3 regions of the Laceyella sacchari genome follow, and region 2 is predicted to be linked to each of the others. Evidence: riboswitches for the same ligand, from Rfam matches in the RefSeq annotation. Region 2 holds a riboswitch; each other region holds the start of a gene.

Region 1 (6,845 bases), 180 kb from region 2:
AATGATCAATGTGGCCATTAAGGCGATGATGGCAATCAAGCCCATGTTCAAAAGTATCTTTCTATGGAACAATATGTCCCCCTCCCTTTAAGTAAAAAGCCTTTGGCGACGGGCAAAATTTGACAAATGCCTCTATTTCGATCATACTTCATGTCAAATTCCCTGTGAAGACTATATAATCAAAAATATTTAAAAATAATCGTAAGATCATTAACTTGCCTTCTACCTGCCAGATTGGGATGTCTGCATTGTGCCGGTGGGTAGGGGATTGATGGCGAGTGACATCATTTTAATAAAGAATTAATGCGATAAAGGCTAGAAGTCGGCGGCGGGTTAATGGTAACATCAATCTCATAACAAACGGCAAGGCAAAAGCGAATGCCATCACTTTGGGGGAGGGTTTTGCTGTGTATAAGACGGTTTTGTTTGATGTGGATGGTGTGTTTTTGAGTGAAGAGCGGTGTTTTGATGCTTCGGCTCTGTCAGTGTGGGAATTGTTGCATGCCCCCCACTTCCTTGCGTTGCCGCAAGCGGAGCATGATGTTCAACCGGAAGAATCTGCCATTCGGCTGATCCGGGACCGGGTGTTCGACCGCAATCGGGTTTTGGATTGGATGAAGACGCGGGGGCTTAATTCCAATTGGGACATGGTATATCTCGCTTTTGCGGGCCAACTGCTTTTGTTGTTGAAACATCTGTATCCAACGCATCCGACGGAAGTGAAGGATTTTGTCAGCCAGCCGATCACGGAGGAAGCGCTTGCCGGAATCCAGCAGTGGGCAGGAAAAGATAAGAATGGATTCGCACCAGAGTTCACCCGGTTCCCGGATCTTTTTGCAGGGCAAGAGCAGTTGGACAAGATGGCTTTGCTCACCTATTTCAACACGTTAGCCTCTGATTGGTTTGACGTAGAAGTGAAGCAGTTTTCACGAAACAGCGCCTTGTGGGAATGCTGTTACTCCGTTTATCAGGAGTGGTATCTGGGGGATGAATTGTACCGAAAAAGCGAAGGTGTCGATGTGCGCATGCCCGGAAAAGTAGGCTTTTTGCAACAGGAAATTCCCATTGTCGCCCCTGAACGGATGGGGGAGATGCTCAAGCTGCTCAAAGAGAAAGGGATTGCCGTGGGCATCGGAACCGGGCGCACCTTTGAAGAAACGGCAGTGCCGCTAAAACAGCTGGGGCTATTCGGATTGTTCGATAAGTCGCACATCGCCACGGCATCAGACGTGATCGCTGCAGAGGAAGCCTATCCTGAAAAGGCGCCGCTCGGCAAACCCGAACCATATACGTATATTAAGGCTCTCTTGGGGGCGTCGTCCTCCATAGAAGCGTGTCTCGATTGCGCTTTGCCGCTGGCAGAGGGTGCTGAGATCTTGATCGTGGGGGATTCCGTCGCCGACTTTTTGGCAGCCAGAAAAATGGGTTGCGCTTTTGCGGCCACTTTGACAGGTTTGACTGGGAAGGCGGCGCGGGCTAAGTTTGAGCAGCTGAGGGCGGATTACATTCTGGACGATGTGACTGAATTGATGAAGGTGTTCACTTAAGAAAAATAAGTTTTTGGGTGAGTTCGTTGACTAACATCACCGATTTTTTGCATAATAAAAATTGAGACGCAATCATGATAGCAGCTCTTCTCCCCATCTTGGGGAATAGGAGTGTGGACATATTACATAGGAGGGTTCTGGAATGGCGAAATTCGAATTGCCCGCATTGCCTTACGCTTTTGATGCTTTGGAGCCGCATATTGACGCGCAAACCATGGAAATTCACCATGACCGCCATCATGCCACATATGTGAACAACTTGAACGCCGCTCTGGAAGGAGTGGAAGTGAGCGCTACTTCCGTAGAAGCGTTGATTGCCAACCTGGATGCACTGCCAGAGAACGTGCGCACCGCTGTTCGTAACAATGGTGGTGGCCACGCTAACCACAGCCTGTTCTGGGAAATCTTGAGCCCAAATGGCGGCGGTGAACCAACTGGCGAAGTGGCTCAAGCGATCAAAGATACATTTGGCGATTTCGACAGCTTCAAGAAACAATTCACCGATGCGGCGACCAAGCGCTTCGGTAGCGGTTGGGCTTGGTTGGTTGTGAAAGACGGCAAGTTGGCTGTGACCAGCACCCCTAACCAAGACAGCCCGCTGATGGAAGGGGCTACACCAATCTTAGGCCTGGACGTATGGGAGCACGCTTACTACCTCAAATACCAAAACAAGCGCCCGGCTTACATCGAGGCTTTCTGGAATGTGGTCAACTGGGAAGAAGTAAACAAACGTTATCTCGCCGCGCGCGGATAATCGGGAAGCGCAACCCGTTATGGGGTTGCGCTTTTTTTGCTCTGGCGGGGCATGCCGGGGCGGAGTGTGCGCTTTTGCGCCGTGTAAACAAAAAGTGTAGAATAAAAAAAGTTCACCCCTTATATTTGCTGAAGTGTTGTCGCAGACTATCCAACAAGGAGGGGATGTGATGGCGCGCAAAAGAAAAAACCGGTTGCTCCATCCCGCAGCCAGACAGGGAATGGATATGCTTAAGAAGAATGTGATGGGCAAGGCGTTGGGCAAGCATATCGCAAGCCCAGATGACGTAAGTATGGAAGTAGCCAAGCAATTAGGCATTCCGTTTGAGGAGCGGGGGAACGGAGAGCTGAAGGCTGAAGACGCCGGCAAGATCGGCGGAGTCATCGGAGGAAGCATGGTGAAAGAACTGGTGCGCATGGCTGAGGCCTCGTTGGCTCACAACCGAAAATGAGGGCAAATCGGTATGAACGGTTAGTTAAGATTAGTATAGAAATCAACAGATTCATATATATGCGCTAAATGAGCGCGCTATAATGGGGAAGACGGGTTAAGGAGGGGAGTGCCATCGAACGCATACTCTTGCTTACAATGGGATTTGGGACAGGCCACAACTCCGCCGCCAAAGCGTTGGCGTGCGAGTTTAATAAACAACCGAACGTCACCGCGGAAGTCGTTGATCTGCTGCAACTCATTCCAAACAGTTTTCATCCCCTGTTGCAGTCCGGATACCACGGCATGCTAAGTAAGTTTCCGACCTTATACTATTATTTATATGATTGGACTCACCATAACAAAGTCATTCGGTACGTTTCTAGTGAAGTGATTGAAAAGATGGGCTGGTCCATTCGCAAAAGGTTGAATCAGCTGATTCGCGTGACGGAGCCAACCAAAATTGTGACCACCCATCCTTTCGGATTGCTCATGTGTCCGGACATCTACGAAGAGATCCCGACGGTTGGGGTGGTGACGGATTATGAGTTGCATCCCATTTGGCTCGCTCGCGTGCCCCATGTGTTGTGCGTGCCCAAAAAATTGCCTAATTGGCATCAGTTTGAGCGGATACAGTGGCAAACCGGGTTGTCATTGATTGAGACCGGCATTCCGGTCAATCCCACATTTTATGAGCATGTATCCAAGCAAGAGGCGTGCCGCCGGTTGGGGTTGTCCCCCGTGCGCCCGGTGGTGCTCGTCATGGGCGGAGGCACTGGCCTGGGACCGTTGGAACAAGTTGTGGGCGAATTGCAAGAGTTGGACCATTTGCAGTTGGTGGTGCTGACAGGGAAGAATCGGGGGTTGTTTGAGCGGCTGACTCAACAGTTTGTTGCACCGCACATACGGATTGAGGGGTATCGCACCGATGTACCCTTATGGATGTCCGCCGCCGACCTTTTGATCACCAAGCCGGGTGGGGTGACCATCACCGAGGCTATTGCTAAACAGTTGCCGATGCTGTTGTTTGAAGCTTTCCCGGGTCAGGAAGAAGCTAATCAGCAATATCTCTTGCATCATCGCGTCGCCATGATTACGCGTCCGTCAACCATTCGCCTGCAAGTCTCCAAACTGCTCGATTCACCGTTGCAATTGGGGCGGATGCGCGAACGGTTTGAGGTACTGATGTCATCAGACGCGTGTCAGAGAATCGTCAAAGAGACATGCAATGCCAAAGCTCCCATTTTACAGACTTTGTAATGAAGTCTGTTTTTTTATGCGCCGTAGGATGAATCATTTCGCCGCTTGCTAAACGATTCAAAGTTGGAATATTGTAAAAAGGAGGGGAGGGAAAGTGGATGAAGTTGGTTACTTATATGGTTAAAGTGGATGAACTCAATATTCAATCACAAGATGGGATGCTGGCCCGTTTGGGCTGGGTGCGGGACGGGCATGTGATCGATGTCGGGCTGGCACAGCAGTGCATGGAGTTGGAGCAAAACCTCGTCTTTCCTTACCGTCTCGCCACCGACATGCTTACGTATTTGCAACGGGGTGAACAGGAACGCGACTTTCTGCAACAACTGGATCAAGCATTGGGGCAGAGAGATTGGTTGCGCTTGCAAGTGGAAGGGGAACCGGTGGCATTGGCTCTGGCCGAAGTGGATTTATTTGCGCCGATTGCGACACCGAGTAGCCTGCGCGATTTCTACGCCTTTGAAGAACATGTGCGGACATGCCGCCAAAAGCGGGGATTGGACATGGTACCGCAGTGGTATGAAATCCCCGTTTTTTATTTTTCCAACCATCAAGCAGTGATTGGCCCGGAAGCGCCTGTGAAAAAACCGGCGTACACCAATCAGCTGGACTATGAATTGGAGATTGCCTGTGTCATCGGCAAAAGGGGTAAGAACATCAAGCGCGAAGAGGCTCTTGCCCATATCGCAGGCTTCATGATTATGAATGATTGGAGTGCTCGCGACGCCCAACTGCAAGAGGTGGCGGTCGGGCTTGGGCCGGCGAAAGGGAAAGACTTCGCTACTTCGCTTGGCCCCTGGTTGGTGACGACAGATGAATTGGAAGATTGTCGCGATGGAGAGCACTGGTCGCTTACGATGCGCGCGCGTGTTAATGGCCGTGAGCTATCCAAAGGGAATACCAAAGAGTTGCATTGGACCTTCGCGCAAATGATTGAACGGGCGTCTGCTGAGTGTGAATTGGTACCAGGAGACGTGATCGGATCAGGCACGGTGGGCACAGGTTGCTTGTTGGAGTTGGGTGAGGAAGTCCACCCTTATCTCCAACCAGGAGATGTGGTAGAATTGGAGATCGACCGCTTGGGATTGTTGCGCAACACGATTGTGGAATGACATTTTCTTTTTAATAATTGACAAGTATCCTCGGTTAGCCCATAATAAATTAAAATATTGGAAAAACGATATCGGTTGTACGACTTTCTTATCCAGAGTGGCGGAGGGACTGGCCCGATGAAGCCCGGCAACCTCGGTATATCCTTACCGGAAGGTGCCAAATCCTGCAGTGCCCATGTTGCACTGAGAGATAAGAAGAATGGTTTCGTCGTGTGCAAAAACCCTCTTCTTATCTAGAAGAGGGTTTTTTCTATATTCAAACACAATCATTTGGAGGGATTGGGATGGAACAGGTGCGAGTGGCACTGTTGGGCTTGGGTACGGTAGGCACCGGCGTGTGGAAGATGATTCAAAGCAACCAAGACGTGATCGCCCGGCGCACGGGCATGTGGGTAACGGTGGAGGCCATCTTGGTGCGCGATATCAACAAAGAACGCCAAGTGGAAGGAACGCAATCGTTGTTGACCAACTGTTTTGACGAAGTGCTGGCCCGCGAGGTAGATGTAGTTATCGAAGTGATGGGAGGCGTCGAACCGACCCGTGATTATTTGCGGCGGGCAATGGAAAACGGTTGTCACGTTGTGTCCGCCAACAAGGAATTGTTGGCCCGCCATGGGGAAGAATTGCGCGCATGGGCAAAGCAGTTTGGTGTGAAGTTGGCTTATGAAGCCAGTGTGGGCGGTGGAATTCCGATTATCGGCACGGTTTCCCATTTCCTGAAGGCCAATCGCATATGCAAAGTTTCTGGCATATTAAATGGTACAACCAACTTCATTCTAACCAAAATGAAGGACGAAGGTCGTACGTATGAGGACATATTGATAGAAGCGCAGCAAAAGGGATATGCTGAAGCGGACCCGACGGCAGATGTTGAGGGAATCGATGCTGCTCATAAACTGTCGATTCTCTCGCGCCTCGCTTTTGATGTGCATGTGCCTGTCGATCAGATTCAGCGGGTGGGCATCACACAGATCTCCCCGATCGAATTGGAGTTGGCCGATCAGCTTGGCTTTGCGGTTAAATTGCTTGCTTCCGCTGAACAATACGGTGAAAACGGCCCAGTGTCCTGCTCGGTATCCCCTACCTTGTTGCCGTTGTCCCATCCCTTGTCCAATGTGAACGATGTGTACAATGCTGTGCATGTAGAGGGAGACTTTGTTCAGGACCTTACGCTGATCGGCCAGGGGGCGGGTGAGAAGCCGACTGCCAGCGCTGTGGTGGAGGATTTGTGCAACTTGTGGCGGTTGGCGGGACAGACCGCCGGCAAAGCGGCTCCCCGCGCATTGTTATTGGAGAGTGCGGATGGAGATGGTTCACGCTTTCATCTCTTGTCTTATCCGTCCGTGCAAGCATCGGCTGCCCAAGTGGTCGGGCACCTGGAGCGGGCAGGTCTACCGGTACAGGCATGGAAGGCGACGCAAGAGGGAGAAACAACGTGGTTAGCGTTGATCGCCAACGGATGGAAGCAAGGGCAAGCGGATTGTTTGTTGCGTGAGCGGAGCTTGGCAGTGACTTGGCATGCAAACCGTCCCGTTGTGGGCGGAGGGGTTCCATGGAGCTCCAAGGCAGTGCCGTTGGCTAAAGCGGCGGGCGGCCAGTGAACAGGCAGAAGGCTCCTGCTGTTTAAAGCTTTTGGTTTTTTCTTTATTCCGGCGGCCACCAATGGCCGTCTTTTTTTGGAATCACCTGCCCGTCAGACCTGCGTTTTCAAATTGTTTCGGGTACAATAGGATAAGCGCATTTATT
Region 2 (6,845 bases):
ACCGTTATTGGCCATGATGATTTCCACCAAATTCTTGCCGATGTCATGGACATCACCTTTTACTGTCGCCAAGATCACTTTCCCCCTGGCATGCGTCTTCGCTTTGTCCATATGCGGCTCCAGATAAGCAACGGATGCTTTCATCACCTCGGCACTCTGTAGCACCTCAGCCACAATCAGTTGGTTGTCGTTGAACAAGCGCCCCACTTCATCCATGCCCGCCATGAGCGGCCCATTAATAATATCAAGCGGTTTATATTTGGTCAGCGCCTCATCCAGATCGGAGAACAGGCCGTCTTTGCTTCCCTCCACCACATAGCGCGCCAAGCGCTCCTCCAATGTCAGATGGTCTGATTGCTTTTTCTCTTCCACTTTTTTGTCTCGATAAAAGGCCGTAAATTCAGCCAGTACCGCATCGTAATTAGCTTGGTTGGTATCAAAGAGCAATCGCTCCGCCAATCGGCGTTCTTCTTCCGAAATCGAAGCGTAGCGCTCCAGTTTTTCGGTATTCACGATGGCAAAGTCCAAACCGGCTTTGGTGCATTCATACAGATAAACAGCATTAAGGACTTCGCGACCGGCCAATGGCAAGCCGAAGGAGACGTTGGACACACCCAAGATGGTGGCAGTGCCGGGAAGCGCCTCTTTGATCAGGCGGATCCCCTCCACCGTTTCCACAGCCGACCCAATGTACTGTTCATCACCTGTGCCCACGGGGAACACCAAGGGATCGAAAATGATGTCCTCTGGCGCGATGCCGTATTTCTCCACCAACAACTCATACGATCGCAATGCCACTTCCAGCTTGCGCTCCCGTGAAACAGCCATACCCTGTTCATCAATGGTTCCTACCACCACCGCGGCTCCAAATCGCTTCACCAGCGGCAAAACCTCTTGGAAGCGCTCTTCGCCGTCCTCCAAGTTGATGGAATTGATCACTGCTTTGCCTTGCGTGTAGGTCAGTGCGCGGGCAATCACTTGGGGGTCAGTGGAGTCGATCATCAGCGGCGCTTTGACTTTCTTGGTGACAAACGCCAAAAACTTCTCCATATCGGCCAATTCATCACGGTCAGGATCAGCCAGGCAGATGTCGATTACCTGGGCTCCCCCTTTCACCTGCTTGCGGGCGATCTCTGATGCTTCCTCATAACTCCCTTCAGCGATCAAGCGTTTAAACTTGCGCGAACCGATAACATTGGTCCGCTCCCCTACTAAAATAGGGCGATTGTCTTCCAAGAAGACCGCCTCAATTCCCGATACAGCGGGAGCATGCGTAGCTTGCAACTGGCGTGGCTGAATGCCGGCCAATGCTTCACTCATCGCCCGGATGTGATCAGGCGTGGTGCCGCAACAGCCTCCGGCGATATTGAGCCAACCGTTATTTGCAAATTCGGCCATTTTACGGGCCAGCGCTTGCGGCGTTTCCAAATAGTCACCATTTTCATCAGGCAAACCGGCATTCGGGTAGCAACTGACGGCGCACCGAGCCATCCCCGCCAGGGTGCGAATATGGTCGGTCATAAACTCGGGGCCGGTCGCGCAATTCAAGCCGACAGCAAACGGTTTGAGATGCTCGATCGACACATAAAAAGAGTCGATCGTCTGTCCCGCAAGCATGGTTCCCATCGGTTCAATCGTGCCGGAGACCATCACCGGCAGAGTGACACCTAATTCAGCAAATGCCCGCTCAATACCCACACTCCCTGCTTTGACATTTAACGTGTCTTGCGATGTTTCCAACAAGAGAAAGTCAACGCCCCCTTGAATCAAAGCTTTCGCCTGCAAATAATACCCTTGGGCCAGCTCGTCAAAGGTGGTGCCACCTGTCACGGACAGCGTTTTGGTGGTCGGACCCATCGCTCCGGCAACATAGCGCGGCCATTCCGGCGTTGAGAACTTGCGGCATGATTTCACCGCCAACCTCGCCGCCGCCAAGTTGATCTCTTCCGTCAATTCAGGCTTTTCATACTCTGCTAACACGATGGGAGTCGCTCCAAAGGTGTTGGTTTCTACAATATCTGCCCCCGCCGCAAAATAAGCATCGTGGATCGACTCGATCAGATCAGGTCGGGTCAGGTTCAGCATCTCGTTACACCCATCTAAGGCTTCCCCCCCAAAGTCCGCCGCCGTCAACCCAGCTTGTTGCAACATCGTCCCCATCGCGCCATCCAAGATGAGGATTTTCTCTTTCAGTCGTTCAGACACACACTGCTTGGCCATGCTGGCTCCACCCTCTCCTCAAAATAAAAAAAACACCATTCATCTCCGAAAGATGAAAGGTGTTTGCCGCTCGCTTATCACTCTCATCTTTCAGAGAGAACACTCTCTGACAGGAATTAGCACCACATTGGAATATCCAACAGGTTGCCGGGCTTCATTGGGCCAGTCCCTCCGCCACTCTGGATAAGAGATTATTTTTATATCTCAATAATATAGCTATTTCGCAAAACCGTGTCAATCAAATTCACAAATACAGTTTGTTTTTGTTGAGCTCTTTCTGCGTTTGATACATCAGTTGGGTCGCTTCCTGAAATTTCGCTTCTTCACCAATTTTTTCATAACAATCTGCCAGTTCATAATAACACAGGTAGACGCGGTCTTTTAACTTATTTTTGTCCGCAATCTTGCCAGCGCTTTGGAAATATTCAATAGCATCCAGATAATGGTTCATATTTTTCATCGCTTGCCCCAACAAGATCAGTGCCGTGCTGGTCAACAAACCATGGTGAATGCGTTCGGCCATATCCAAAGCCTGCTTCAGTATATCTCGCGCTTGTTCCATTTTCCCTTGCATGAGATAAACCTGTCCCAACGAACAGCTCGCCTGCACCAAATCTTCTTTATCGTTCACATGCTCTCCCAGCTCCAGTACAAACTCAAATGCAACCTCTGCATCAGCCAATTGGCCCGCGTCTTGATAGGAGTGTGCCAGCACCGACCACAACCGGAACATTCCCCCATACTCCTTGCTGCCCACGGCGATTTGGCTTCCTTCGCGAGCATAGCGGATCGCATCTTGGTAAAGCTTCATCTTACGCAGGAGTTCTGCCCGAAGCGCATACGTCTGGAGGATCAACTGGCGTGAGCGAATCTGCGGCAACAGAGCCCATACCTCGTCAACACCGCGCAATGCCTCATCGGCCCGATCCAGCTTTTGCAGATTTTCAATACGAGCGAGCAAAAGCTTTACATGCATTTGTTCGAAAATTTCTTCTTCATCAGTTAAAGCGTCCAGCCCTCGCTCAACATATTTCAGCGCTTGCTCCCAGTCCTTGTGTTGCATACGGCATTCCGACAGACACAAGTAACTGGCCGCCTCCAAGTTGACTTTGGGAGAGTAGGGGTCCTGATAAGCGAGACGGATGGCTTCGCTCAGTTCCCTTTCTGCTTTGCGCCAATCTCGCTTGATAAAGTGAATGCGCCCTTTGAGGTAGTGAATCGTTGCTTGGTGTTGAGAGGTAACCTCATCGGATAAATCGGACAACAGAGCTAAAGCACGCTGGTAGTTGCCAAGTTGGATCATGGTTTCAATCGCGGTGAATCTCACTTGCAAGCTTTCGATGCTCCCAGTGTCCTTTTCGATCATGTCGGGCACTTCACTCAGATCCAAACCCAGCTTGTTCATGAGATACAACACTTTGTCTTTGTTCACATGAGGTACGCCACGCTCGATATTACTGATCGTGGCCGTGGAGATATGCTGGTCAGAGAGATCTTCCAGCCGCAATCCCCTTTCCTTTCTCACTTTACGAATGTATTTGCCCACTTCACTCATTTCCAAAATGTTCATCGCGACCTATCCTTTCCGAATTCTTGTTATTTCTATATTACTCCATCTATTTCATTTTATAAAGGAATAAACATATAAATTTTTCCATATAAAGGAGTGTAATTTTTTCCAACTACTTAATTTTTTATTCCTTGCCCTCGAAAGCCCCCGCAATATCACATAAAACGATAAATAATCTGAAAAAAACACAAAAAGAAACCGTTTCCTCAACTCTTTCGGGACAAGAAATATTTTCCCATTACCTCTATCTTCTCCATAAAATGAATCTTTATGCCAAATTTATGATTTTTGTTTTATTTAATTAATTGGACCAACTTTAGTGCACCATCCACCACGATGACAGAAAGACCCCAGCCGCTGAGCAGGCCCGTCGCCACGCGGAGGAAATTGTTGCTCTGGCGCCAACCCAGCCATTGTGTCCCCCCGTCGATCAGCATCGGCATCTGTGCCAACAACCCGAATGGCCAAGGCGGCACAAGCGGAATCAACAGCAGAATCGGAATAAACAAATAGCCCATCATGATGCCCAGGCAGCGCGCACAGACGGGTAAGGGTTGTCCCCCCATATGAAAACACCGTTCTGGCTTGCGGTGGCAGGGCACGAACTTCAACCAATCAAGCCAGTGTTCCATTCGCTTCTCCCCTCGCTTTAGTCCGAACAATTGCAGTCCACGCACTTGCAATCCACGCAGTCACAGTCAATCACATCGCATCCGCAATCAAAGTCGTCACACTTCTTCCGGCGCCGCCTGTAATAGATGAACCACAGCAAAAAAAGGACGCCACTCGTAACCAAACAGGCACTCCCTTCCAAGATCAGCCCCTGCGCCAACAAGATTCCCCCGGCAACCGCCAACAACAGAATCAATGCCAGACTCACGAAGAACAATCAGCTAGCCCCTTTCTTACCAATGTGTTCGCTTGCCGTGGTGATCGGCGACGCAAGTCAAATCGAGCCAACTGCGCCCGCCAACAGTAAACAAAACATCCGGAAACAAGCTTTTCGGCAATCATGTTGCAATCAATGGAAATTCTGGAGATGAAGCTGTTCATCTCCCTTGTGCGGGACTCACCTCATTTGTCAACGCGTTCCCATCCCTTCGTCTTGACCATTATCGGCCACACAGTGAACGGAATGCTGTTGCACCAACAAGTGTGAATCAACGCTTGGGATTGGCGCTTTCTCACTATCCCTGTTACCTCAATTCATAATCAACAGAAGGCAATCTGTTTGTCAATATGATTTTGTTTACCGTCATGATATTTCCTCTTTTGATTTTACTAATTTGGTTACAAATCATCTGTAAAAGTTTGTATTTGATGTAGATTTATCCCATTCGTTTTGAATGAAAAAGATAGAAAATGAAAGAAATTGATTGATTAAACAAACGACATCCGCTATGATAAGAAGGAAGCGAGGTGAACGAAAACGCTTACAATTCAACGACACCAAGTGATCTTGGATCTGCTGAAACAAAAGGGTGCTGTCAAGCTGCAAGAGCTTGTCCTAGCGACAGATTCGTCAGAATCCACCATCCGCCGCGATTTGATCGAGTTGGAACGGCGCCGTCTCCTCAAGCGGATTCACGGCGGAGCCGCCTTGCTACAAACCAAGGGAGCCGAACCAACCATTGCTGAAAAATCAACCAAAAACCTTCAAATCAAACAGCGCATCGCTGCAGCCGCCGCTTCCTTGGTTGAGCCCGGTGATTGCATCTATCTCGATGCGGGCAGCACCACATTGGAAATGGTGCCCCACCTGCAAGCCAAAAATCTGACCGTTGTCACCAACGGCTTCGCGCAATTGGAAGCACTGGCTGAACGGCAAATCCGCGCCTACTTGCTGGGGGGAATGATCAAATTGTCCACCCGCGCGATGATTGGGAGCATGGCCTTGGAGTCCTTGCGCCTCTATCGTTTTGACAAGTGTTTTTTAGGCACCAATGGCATTGATTTGGAGCTGGGATACACCACACCCGATCCCGAAGAAGCCATGATTAAAAAAACGGCGGCGCGCTTGGCCAGCCAGGCATATGTGCTGGCGGACGGCCAGAAGTTCCATGAAGTGGCCTTCGCTAAAGTCGCTGACATCCATGAGATGCGCATCATCACCGACAAGCTCCCGGAAGAACAGCGGCAATCCTATTTAAATCAGACCGACATTATTGAGGTGGACACATGATTTATACAGTAACACTCAATCCATCAATCGACTTTACCGTCCATGTTCAAACCTTGCGCCGAGGCGAATTGAATCGCATGGACCAGGAACAGAAATACCCAGGCGGCAAAGGAATCAATGTCTCCCGCATTTTAGCGCGGATAGGGGTGGAAACCACCGCCCTCGGCTTTGTCGGCGGGTTCACCGGCACCTATCTCACCGAAGCATTGACGAGTGAGGGAGTGGCGCATGATTTTGTCCATATCGACGGGGATACACGCATCAACATCAAACTAAAGGAGCAGAGCGGGGAAACAGAAATCAATGGCGCAGGCCCTTCCATCCCCCCTGATCGCCTACAGCAATTCCTGCAAAAGCTGGAACGCCTCCAGCCCGGGGACATGCTGGTGCTCGCTGGCACCATTCCTCCTTCGCTCCCTCCTGACCTGTATCAAACACTGTTGGTCACCTATGGCAAACGCGGCATCAAGGTGGTAGTCGATACTAGCGGTGAAGCACTCGCACGGGCGGTTCGCCACCATCCCTTTCTGATCAAACCAAATCACCACGAGCTGGGTGAATTATTTAACACGACCTTCACCTCGCTCGACGAAACGATCCCTTATGGCGAAAAGCTGTTAGCCCAAGGAATCAAGCATGTCATTGTATCGATGGCCGACAAGGGCGCTCTGTTGTTCACCGCCGAAGGGATCTACCGATCTAACGTGCCACGCGGCACCGTAGTCAACTCTGTGGGCGCGGGTGATTCCTTGGTCGCTGGCTTCATCGGCCATCTGTCGCAACATGGTTCAGTGCCGGACGCATTCCGCTATGGTATTGCGACTGGCGGCGCTACCGCTTTTTCAGCGGACTTGGCCAACCTAGACACGATCG
Region 3 (6,845 bases), 380 kb from region 2:
CCATTTCATAGGAGATGCATCCTCCCAAAAAAGACTTTGACAGATTCCCCACAACGATATAACATAACTGATTAGAATTTCAAGAACATTTCCCAGAGAGTGGATGTGAGAATCTTGAGCAAATTTCAGCGTGCGGAAGCGTTGGATCGCTTGCCGGAGCAATTTTTTGCCCGCTTGGTTGGTCAAGTTGGCCGTTTGCAGGCGCAAGGGCATGACGTGATTAATCTGGGTCAAGGCAATCCTGATTTGCCGACTCCCGCGCATATCGTGGATGCGTTAAAGCAGGCTGCCGATAATCCGCAACATCACAAATATCCGCCGTTTCGAGGCCACGCGTTCCTCAAGGAGGCGGTCGCACAATTTTACTTACGGGAGTACGGGGTGAAGCTAAATCCCGAAACGGAAGTGGCAGTGCTGTTTGGCGGAAAAGCAGGGTTGGTGGAAATCTCGCAATGTTATCTCAACCCCGGCGATGTCGCATTGGTGCCCGATCCGGGCTATCCCGATTATTGGTCGGGGATTGCCATGGCTGGCGCTGAGATGGCGCTGATGCCGTTGTTGGCTGAAAATCGGTTTTTGCCTGATTTTGCTGCCATTGATGAGAAAGTGTGGGACAAGGCCAAGCTGATGTTTCTCAATTATCCCAACAACCCGACAGGCGCCGTAGCCAATGCTGAATTTTTCGCCGAAGTGGTGAGCCGGGCCGAGCGGCACGATGTGCTGGTCGTTCATGATTTCGCGTACGCCGCGATCGGTTTTGACGGATTGAAGCCGATGAGTTTTTTAGAGACACCGGGTGCCAAAGAGGTAGGCATTGAGATTTATACGATGAGCAAAACCTACAACATGGCCGGTTGGCGCATTGGATTTGCGGTGGGGAATGAGCAAGTGATTGAGAGCATTCAGTTGCTACAAGACCATTTTTATGTCAGCTTGTTCGGCGCGATTCAGCAGGCAGCGGCGACTGCACTGACGGGTTCGCAGGATTGTGTGCGCGAATTGGTAAGCACATACGAAAGACGCCGCGATGCTTTTATCGACCGGTTGCACGAGCACGGATGGCAGGTGGAAAAACCAGCCGGCTCCTTCTTCTGTTGGCTTCCGGTGCCGGAGGGGCATAACTCGCTCTCGTTTGCTAACTTGCTGTTGGAACGCGCCCATGTTGCCGTCGCTCCCGGATTGGGCTTCGGACAGGCGGGGGATGGTTATGTGCGGGTGGGCATGCTGGACAGCGAGAAGCGTTTGATTGAGGCTGCTGACCGGATGGCGGCGTGCTGCCCTGCGAAAAACGGATTGACATAAGCGCATGGGTATGTGATAATGACGGGGAAAATTGAAAATTGAAACGGAATTATGTTATTTCTCTCATCAAGAGCCGGCGGAGGGACGAGCCCGATGAAGCCCAGCAACCGACCGTAATGCCATCGCGAGATGGGGCGCCCGATAAGATCAGGGAGCCGTGGTCCATAACCACGAAGGCACGGTGCTAATTCTTGCAGCGAATCAGCTGAGAGATGGGAGGAAGTGGAGTCTGTGGATCATCCCTTCCTCGCGAAGGGTTTTTTTATTTGTGAGGAGTGAGTGGTATGGGTCATGTGGTGGCGACATATCTTGTGCACGAGCAAAAAGCAGACTTGCACAAAAAAGCGGAGAGCATCGCACTGGGGCTTACAGTCGGTTCGTGGACCAACCTGCCGACAATTGAACAAGCTCAATTGGAGCGACATAAGGGAGAAGTGGTGGAAGTGGCCCCGCTCCCGACTGACGGTGAGGGCACAAAAGGGCTGATTTCAATCAAATATCCTGCGGCAAATTTCTCCTTAGATTTGCCAGCGATTTTGACCACGGTATTTGGCAAGCTTTCGCTTGACGGCGAGATCAAATTGGTGGACCTCACCTTCTCCCCGGAGGTGGCAAGCGCTTTTCCAGGACCGCGATATGGCATTGACGGCATTCGGCAAACGCTCGGCGTGACGGGCAGGCCGTTGGTGATGAGCATCTTCAAGGCCATGTTGGGCCGGGATCTGTCCTATTTCCAACAGCAGTTGCGCGAGCAAGCCCTGGGAGGCATCGACTTAGTCAAAGATGATGAGATATTGTTCGACAACCCCCTGACCCCTTTTAAAGAGCGGATTCGCGCGGCCAAGGAAGTGCTTGGTGCCACCGAGTCGGAAACAGGTCACAAGACTTTGTACGCGGTGAATCTGACCGGACGCACATCAGAATTGAAGGAAAAAGCGAAGCGGGCGGTTGCATGGGGGGCTGATGCCCTGTTGTTTAACGTGTTTGCCTATGGGCTGGATGTGCTCATCGAACTGGCGGAAGACGAGGAAATCACCGTGCCGATCATGGCCCATCCCGCCGTTTCCGGCGCGTTTACCTCTTCATCCCGTTACGGTCTGGACCGGGCGCTTTTGTTGGGCAAGCTCTTGCGTATGGCCGGGGCCGACTTGGTCTTGTTTCCATCCCCTTACGGAAGTGTTGCGATCCCTCAGCAGGATGCGTTGGCGATTAAAGAGCATTTGTTGGCGGAATCGGATATCCACCGCCGGGCGTTTCCTGTTCCTTCTGCCGGGATTCATCCGGGATTGGTACCTGCGCTGGTGCGTGACTTCGGCATAGATTGTGTTATCAACGCGGGAGGGGGCGTACATGGTCACCCTGACGGAGCAGTGGGCGGCGGCCGCGCGTTTCGGCAAGCGATTGAAGTGGTGTTGGCTGGTGGAGAACTGAGTGACGTAGACGATGCCCGGCCGGAGCTGGCCAAGGCGCTATCTTTGTGGGGAGGAGCGGGGCGGTCATGAGCAAGCAGCCGATCTTGTTTTGCGATTTCGATGGCACAATAACAGAGACAGACAATATCATCGCCATTATGAAAAAGTTTAATCCGCCCGGTTGGGAGGCGATCAAGGAGGATGTGTTGGCCCAGCGCCGGTCGATCCGTTCAGGCGTGGGGGAAATGTTTGCCATGTTGCCCTCCTCCTTAAAAGAGGACATTGTGCAGTTCGTGCTGGAACATGCCCGCCTGCGCAGTGGATTCCCCGAGTTTGTCCGTTTTGCCCAAGACCATGGCATTCCGCTGTACATTGTCAGCGGAGGCATTGATTTCTTTGTCCATCCCATGCTGGAAGGGCTTGTAGATCAGGCCAACATTTATTGCAACGGCAGTGACTTCAGTGGGGAGACGATCCGCATCTTGTGGCCCCACGCCTGTGATGAAAGTTGCCAAAATGATTGCGGCTTGTGCAAACCGGCCATTTTGAAACAGTATCCCAAAGAACGGTACCATCGCATCGTCATCGGCGATTCCATCACTGATCTGGCCGCGGCCAAACAGGCAGATGAGGTGTTTGCACGCGATTTCCTAGTAAAGAAATGTGAAGAGTTGGCTATCGCCCACACACCCTTTAACACGTTTTACGATATTATCTCATCCCTTGAGCAAAAGGGGGTTGTCGCATGAGTGTAGTAGCCCGAAAATGGCAGGAATTGACTGAAATCAAAGATGAGTTGGCCAGTCGGGACTGGTTTCCCGGAACCAGCGGTAATCTGTCGATCAAGGTGAACGACAATCCTCTGCTATTTCTAGTCAGTGCCAGTGGCAAGGACAAACGCAAACGGACGATGGAAGATTTCCTGCTCGTCGATGGCGAGGGAAAGGCGGTGGAAGACACCGGACTAAAGGCGTCCGCGGAAACCTGCATTCATCTGGAGGTGTACCGCAACACGACCGCGGGGTGTTGTTTGCATGTGCATACGGTGGATAACAATGTCGTGTCTGAACTGTATGCAGAGCAAGGGTTTGTCACTTTTCGCAATCAGGAACTGATCAAGGCGTTTGGCATCTGGGAAGAGGATGGTGAGATCACCGTACCGATTGTGGAGAATTTTGCCGATCTGCCCACGTTGGCCAAAGAAGTGGCCGGGGTGATCGAAACCAGCACCAAAGCGGTGTTGATTCGCAACCATGGTGTCACCGTGTGGGGCAAAGACGGGTTTGAAGCGAAGAAACATTTGGAAGCATTGGAATTTCTGTTTTCTTACCATTTAAAAATGTTGATGTTGCAACCGCGGTGGACGGCTTCCCCCGCGACTGCGGCTCACGCATAGGAGGAATGGATCATGGCAGAATTGCGTTTTCATGACAACGATCAGAGAGTGAGTCACCCCGATGAGGTGAGCACATATTTGAACAGCCAAGGCATCATTTATGAAAAATGGGACATTACGAAGTTGCCCGCGCGGCTCAGTGATAAATACAATTTGGACGAAGAAGAGAAAGCGGAGATTATCCAAACGTTCCGAAAGGAGATCGATGATTTGTCGGCACGGCGTGGCTATGTGACTGAGGATGTGATTTCTTTGTCCGAGGCCACCCCCAACTTGGATCAGTTGTTGGAAAACTTCAAAGCTGAACATCACCACACCGATGATGAAGTGCGGTTTATTGTGAGCGGCCACGGCATTTTTGCGATTAAGGGGCAGGATGGCCGATATTTCGATGTAGAGCTGGAGCCAGGTGATCTGATTTCGGTGCCGGAAAACACCCGCCATTATTTCACGTTGATGGCAGACCGGAAAGTGGTGGCGGTACGCATCTTTAAAACCAAAGAAGGTTGGACACCGATCTATTAACCAAAAAGCAGCTTCTCTCATAGGAGAGAAGCTGCTTTTTTCGTAGATTCACCATTGAAACGAAGATTCCCCGTCTTGGTGATCCAAGTCGAGCGGATGGCTGAATGTGTCTGGTTCGTCATTCAGCTTTTTCAAACAAGATTGGCAAACCAAGACGTTTTTACCTTTCTTCGTCAAACGCGCTTCGTATTTGGCGGCCACTTTTCCGCAGCTTTCACACAGATACGTTTTCTTCATCAGTGATCCCCCCGTAAATACTCATGAGTTTACATGCCATGCAAATGGGAGTGAGCCCGAACAGTCAGCTGGGAAAGCATCCGAGTATAATAAGAATTATTTTCCCGGAACATTATATGCTTAAACCAGATTATATCGATCATATTTGAAAAATTTTTATGCGTGTGTAAATGATCCGTTTCGTTATAATAAAAGTTAGTGATATCTTATGACTACATAAATTCATTGGCAGTTCGGCCATGGTATAGGAGTGTTTTGATGATGGAACGTAAATGGGAAAACATCTCGCAATGGTTGAAACAGGAGGGGGTAGAGATGGCATTTGTCCATTCCACTCCAAATGTTTTCTATCTCACCCGCTTCTTGTGCGATCCCCATGAACGGTTGATGGGCGTCTTTCTGTTCCCGGAAGCGGACCCGTTCCTCGTTTGCCCAAACATGGAGCAAGCACGGGCAAGGGCGGCTGGCTGGACTGAACAGATCATCGGTTACGATGATGCAGAAGATCCATGGTTGATGATTGGCGAGGCGTTGCGCAAGCGGGGAATTGAGCGCAATGCCACCATTGCGGTCGAAAAAGAGTCGTTGCCCTACGCTCGTGCAGAAGCGCTACTCAACGTTGTGCCAGGGGCGTCTTTCACGGCAGTGGACGCACAGATCAACCAAATGCGTCTGGTGAAAAGCGCGGATGAGCTCGTTATTTTGAGACAGGCAGCTTTGATTGCCGATGAGGCAGTGCAAGTGGGCTTGGATGCACTGGAGCTGGGCCGCACTGAGTTGGAAGTCGTGGCTGAGATCGAATTGGCTATGAAGAAAAAAGGAATCCGGGAAATGTCCTTCCCCACCACCATTCTGTTTGGAGCCAACTCCGCTTTGCCCCACGGCACACCTGGCGACCGGCCGCTGAAAAAGGGAGATTTTGTCCTGTTTGACTTGGGCGTCGTGTTGGATGGTTATTGCTCTGACATTACGCGCACGTTTGTATATCAGGAAGCCAGCGAGGAACAACGCGCCATCTATGACGCCGTGCTGACTGCGCAAGAGGCGGCGATCAATGCATGTCGCCCTGGTGTGCGGATGGGTGATGTGGACTTGGCAGCTCGCAACCTCATCAGTGAACGCGGTTACGGCGAGTATTTTAACCACCGCCTTGGCCATGGTCTGGGAATTGGCGTGCATGAATTTCCTTCGATTCATGAACGGAACGACGACCCGTTGTTGACCGGCATGGTGTTTACCATTGAGCCGGGCATTTATGTTCCGGAAGTGGGCGGTGTCCGGATTGAAGATGATGTTCACATCACGGCGGATGGAGTGGAGTTGTTGACCCGGTTCCCGAAAACGTTCCAAATCATCGATTGACGATAGGTAAACCATATCACGAATTGCCAGCGGCGCACTACCATGTTGTCAGATGATGTGACAAGCGCGTTGCAAATGGCGTCAGGAGGAGGCAAGCTTGGCAGAGCAGGATGCTCCGTTCGCCTCCTCTTTTTGATTTGCAAAACACTAGTTGTAAGGGGGGCGCGGCTGTGGCGATCTCATTTTATCGCGTGAACGAACCATATGGTTGTTTCTCCAATTTTTCCCCACATCCGATTGTGCTGGATGGGAAAGAATGGCCAACTACCGAGCACTATTTTCAGGCGCAAAAGTTTGTGACGACGGCGCCAGATTATGCAGAGAAGATCCGGTTGGCGCCGTCACCTATGAAGGCGGCACAATGGGGGCGTTCCCGAAAAGCGCCTTTACGGTCAGATTGGGAGTCGGTGAAAGACGATGTGATGCGGCGTGCGGTTTATGCCAAGTTTAAAAGCCATCCGGAAATTCGTGATGTGTTGTTGGCGACGGGTGAAGAGAAGATCGTGGAGTTGACGACCACGGATATGTATTGGGGCGTCGGCAGTGATGGGACGGGAAAAAATCGATTGGGCATCATTTTGATGGAGGTGCGTGAGCGTCTGCGTCAAGAG

Evidence for each region. Region 2 has a riboswitch for S-adenosylmethionine ahead of metH (methionine synthase). Riboswitches for the same ligand answer to the same signal wherever they lie in the genome.
Region 1: linked by a shared signal. The riboswitch ahead of NYR52_RS13275 (homoserine dehydrogenase) and the one ahead of metH (methionine synthase) in region 2 are both predicted to bind S-adenosylmethionine.
Region 3: linked by a shared signal. The riboswitch ahead of NYR52_RS12240 (2,3-diketo-5-methylthiopentyl-1-phosphate enolase) and the one ahead of metH (methionine synthase) in region 2 are both predicted to bind S-adenosylmethionine.

Annotation. Positions count from the first base shown of each region.
Region 1 covers NZ_CP103866.1:2,715,023-2,721,867, reverse strand. Annotated here, with positions in the region: gene NYR52_RS13305 (SH3 domain-containing protein) at 1-72, opposite strand, end outside; gene NYR52_RS13300 (HAD family hydrolase) at 408-1,547, shown strand; gene NYR52_RS13295 (superoxide dismutase) at 1,690-2,301, shown strand; gene NYR52_RS13290 (alpha/beta-type small acid-soluble spore protein) at 2,471-2,752, shown strand; gene NYR52_RS13285 (MGDG synthase family glycosyltransferase) at 2,890-3,990, shown strand; gene NYR52_RS13280 (fumarylacetoacetate hydrolase family protein) at 4,089-5,099, shown strand; SAM riboswitch class I at 5,185-5,296, shown strand; gene NYR52_RS13275 (homoserine dehydrogenase) at 5,384-6,700, shown strand.
Region 2 covers NZ_CP103866.1:2,894,015-2,900,859, forward strand. Annotated here, with positions in the region: gene metH (methionine synthase) at 1-2,220, opposite strand, end outside; SAM riboswitch class I at 2,301-2,410, opposite strand; gene NYR52_RS14175 (tetratricopeptide repeat protein) at 2,465-3,790, opposite strand; gene NYR52_RS14180 (DUF2085 domain-containing protein) at 4,084-4,422, opposite strand; gene NYR52_RS14185 (hypothetical protein) at 4,440-4,679, opposite strand; gene NYR52_RS14190 (hypothetical protein) at 4,815-4,949, shown strand; gene NYR52_RS14195 (DeoR/GlpR family DNA-binding transcription regulator) at 5,229-5,972, shown strand; gene pfkB (1-phosphofructokinase) at 5,969-6,845, shown strand, end outside.
Region 3 covers NZ_CP103866.1:2,514,321-2,521,165, reverse strand. Annotated here, with positions in the region: gene NYR52_RS12250 (carbon-nitrogen family hydrolase) at 1-9, opposite strand, end outside; gene NYR52_RS12245 (pyridoxal phosphate-dependent aminotransferase) at 115-1,302, shown strand; SAM riboswitch class I at 1,363-1,521, shown strand; gene NYR52_RS12240 (2,3-diketo-5-methylthiopentyl-1-phosphate enolase) at 1,587-2,804, shown strand; gene NYR52_RS12235 (2-hydroxy-3-keto-5-methylthiopentenyl-1-phosphate phosphatase) at 2,801-3,463, shown strand; gene NYR52_RS12230 (methylthioribulose 1-phosphate dehydratase) at 3,460-4,110, shown strand; gene mtnD (acireductone dioxygenase) at 4,123-4,635, shown strand; gene NYR52_RS12220 (hypothetical protein) at 4,684-4,872, opposite strand; gene NYR52_RS12215 (M24 family metallopeptidase) at 5,134-6,234, shown strand; gene ybiA (riboflavin biosynthesis intermediates N-glycosidase) at 6,405-6,845, shown strand, end outside.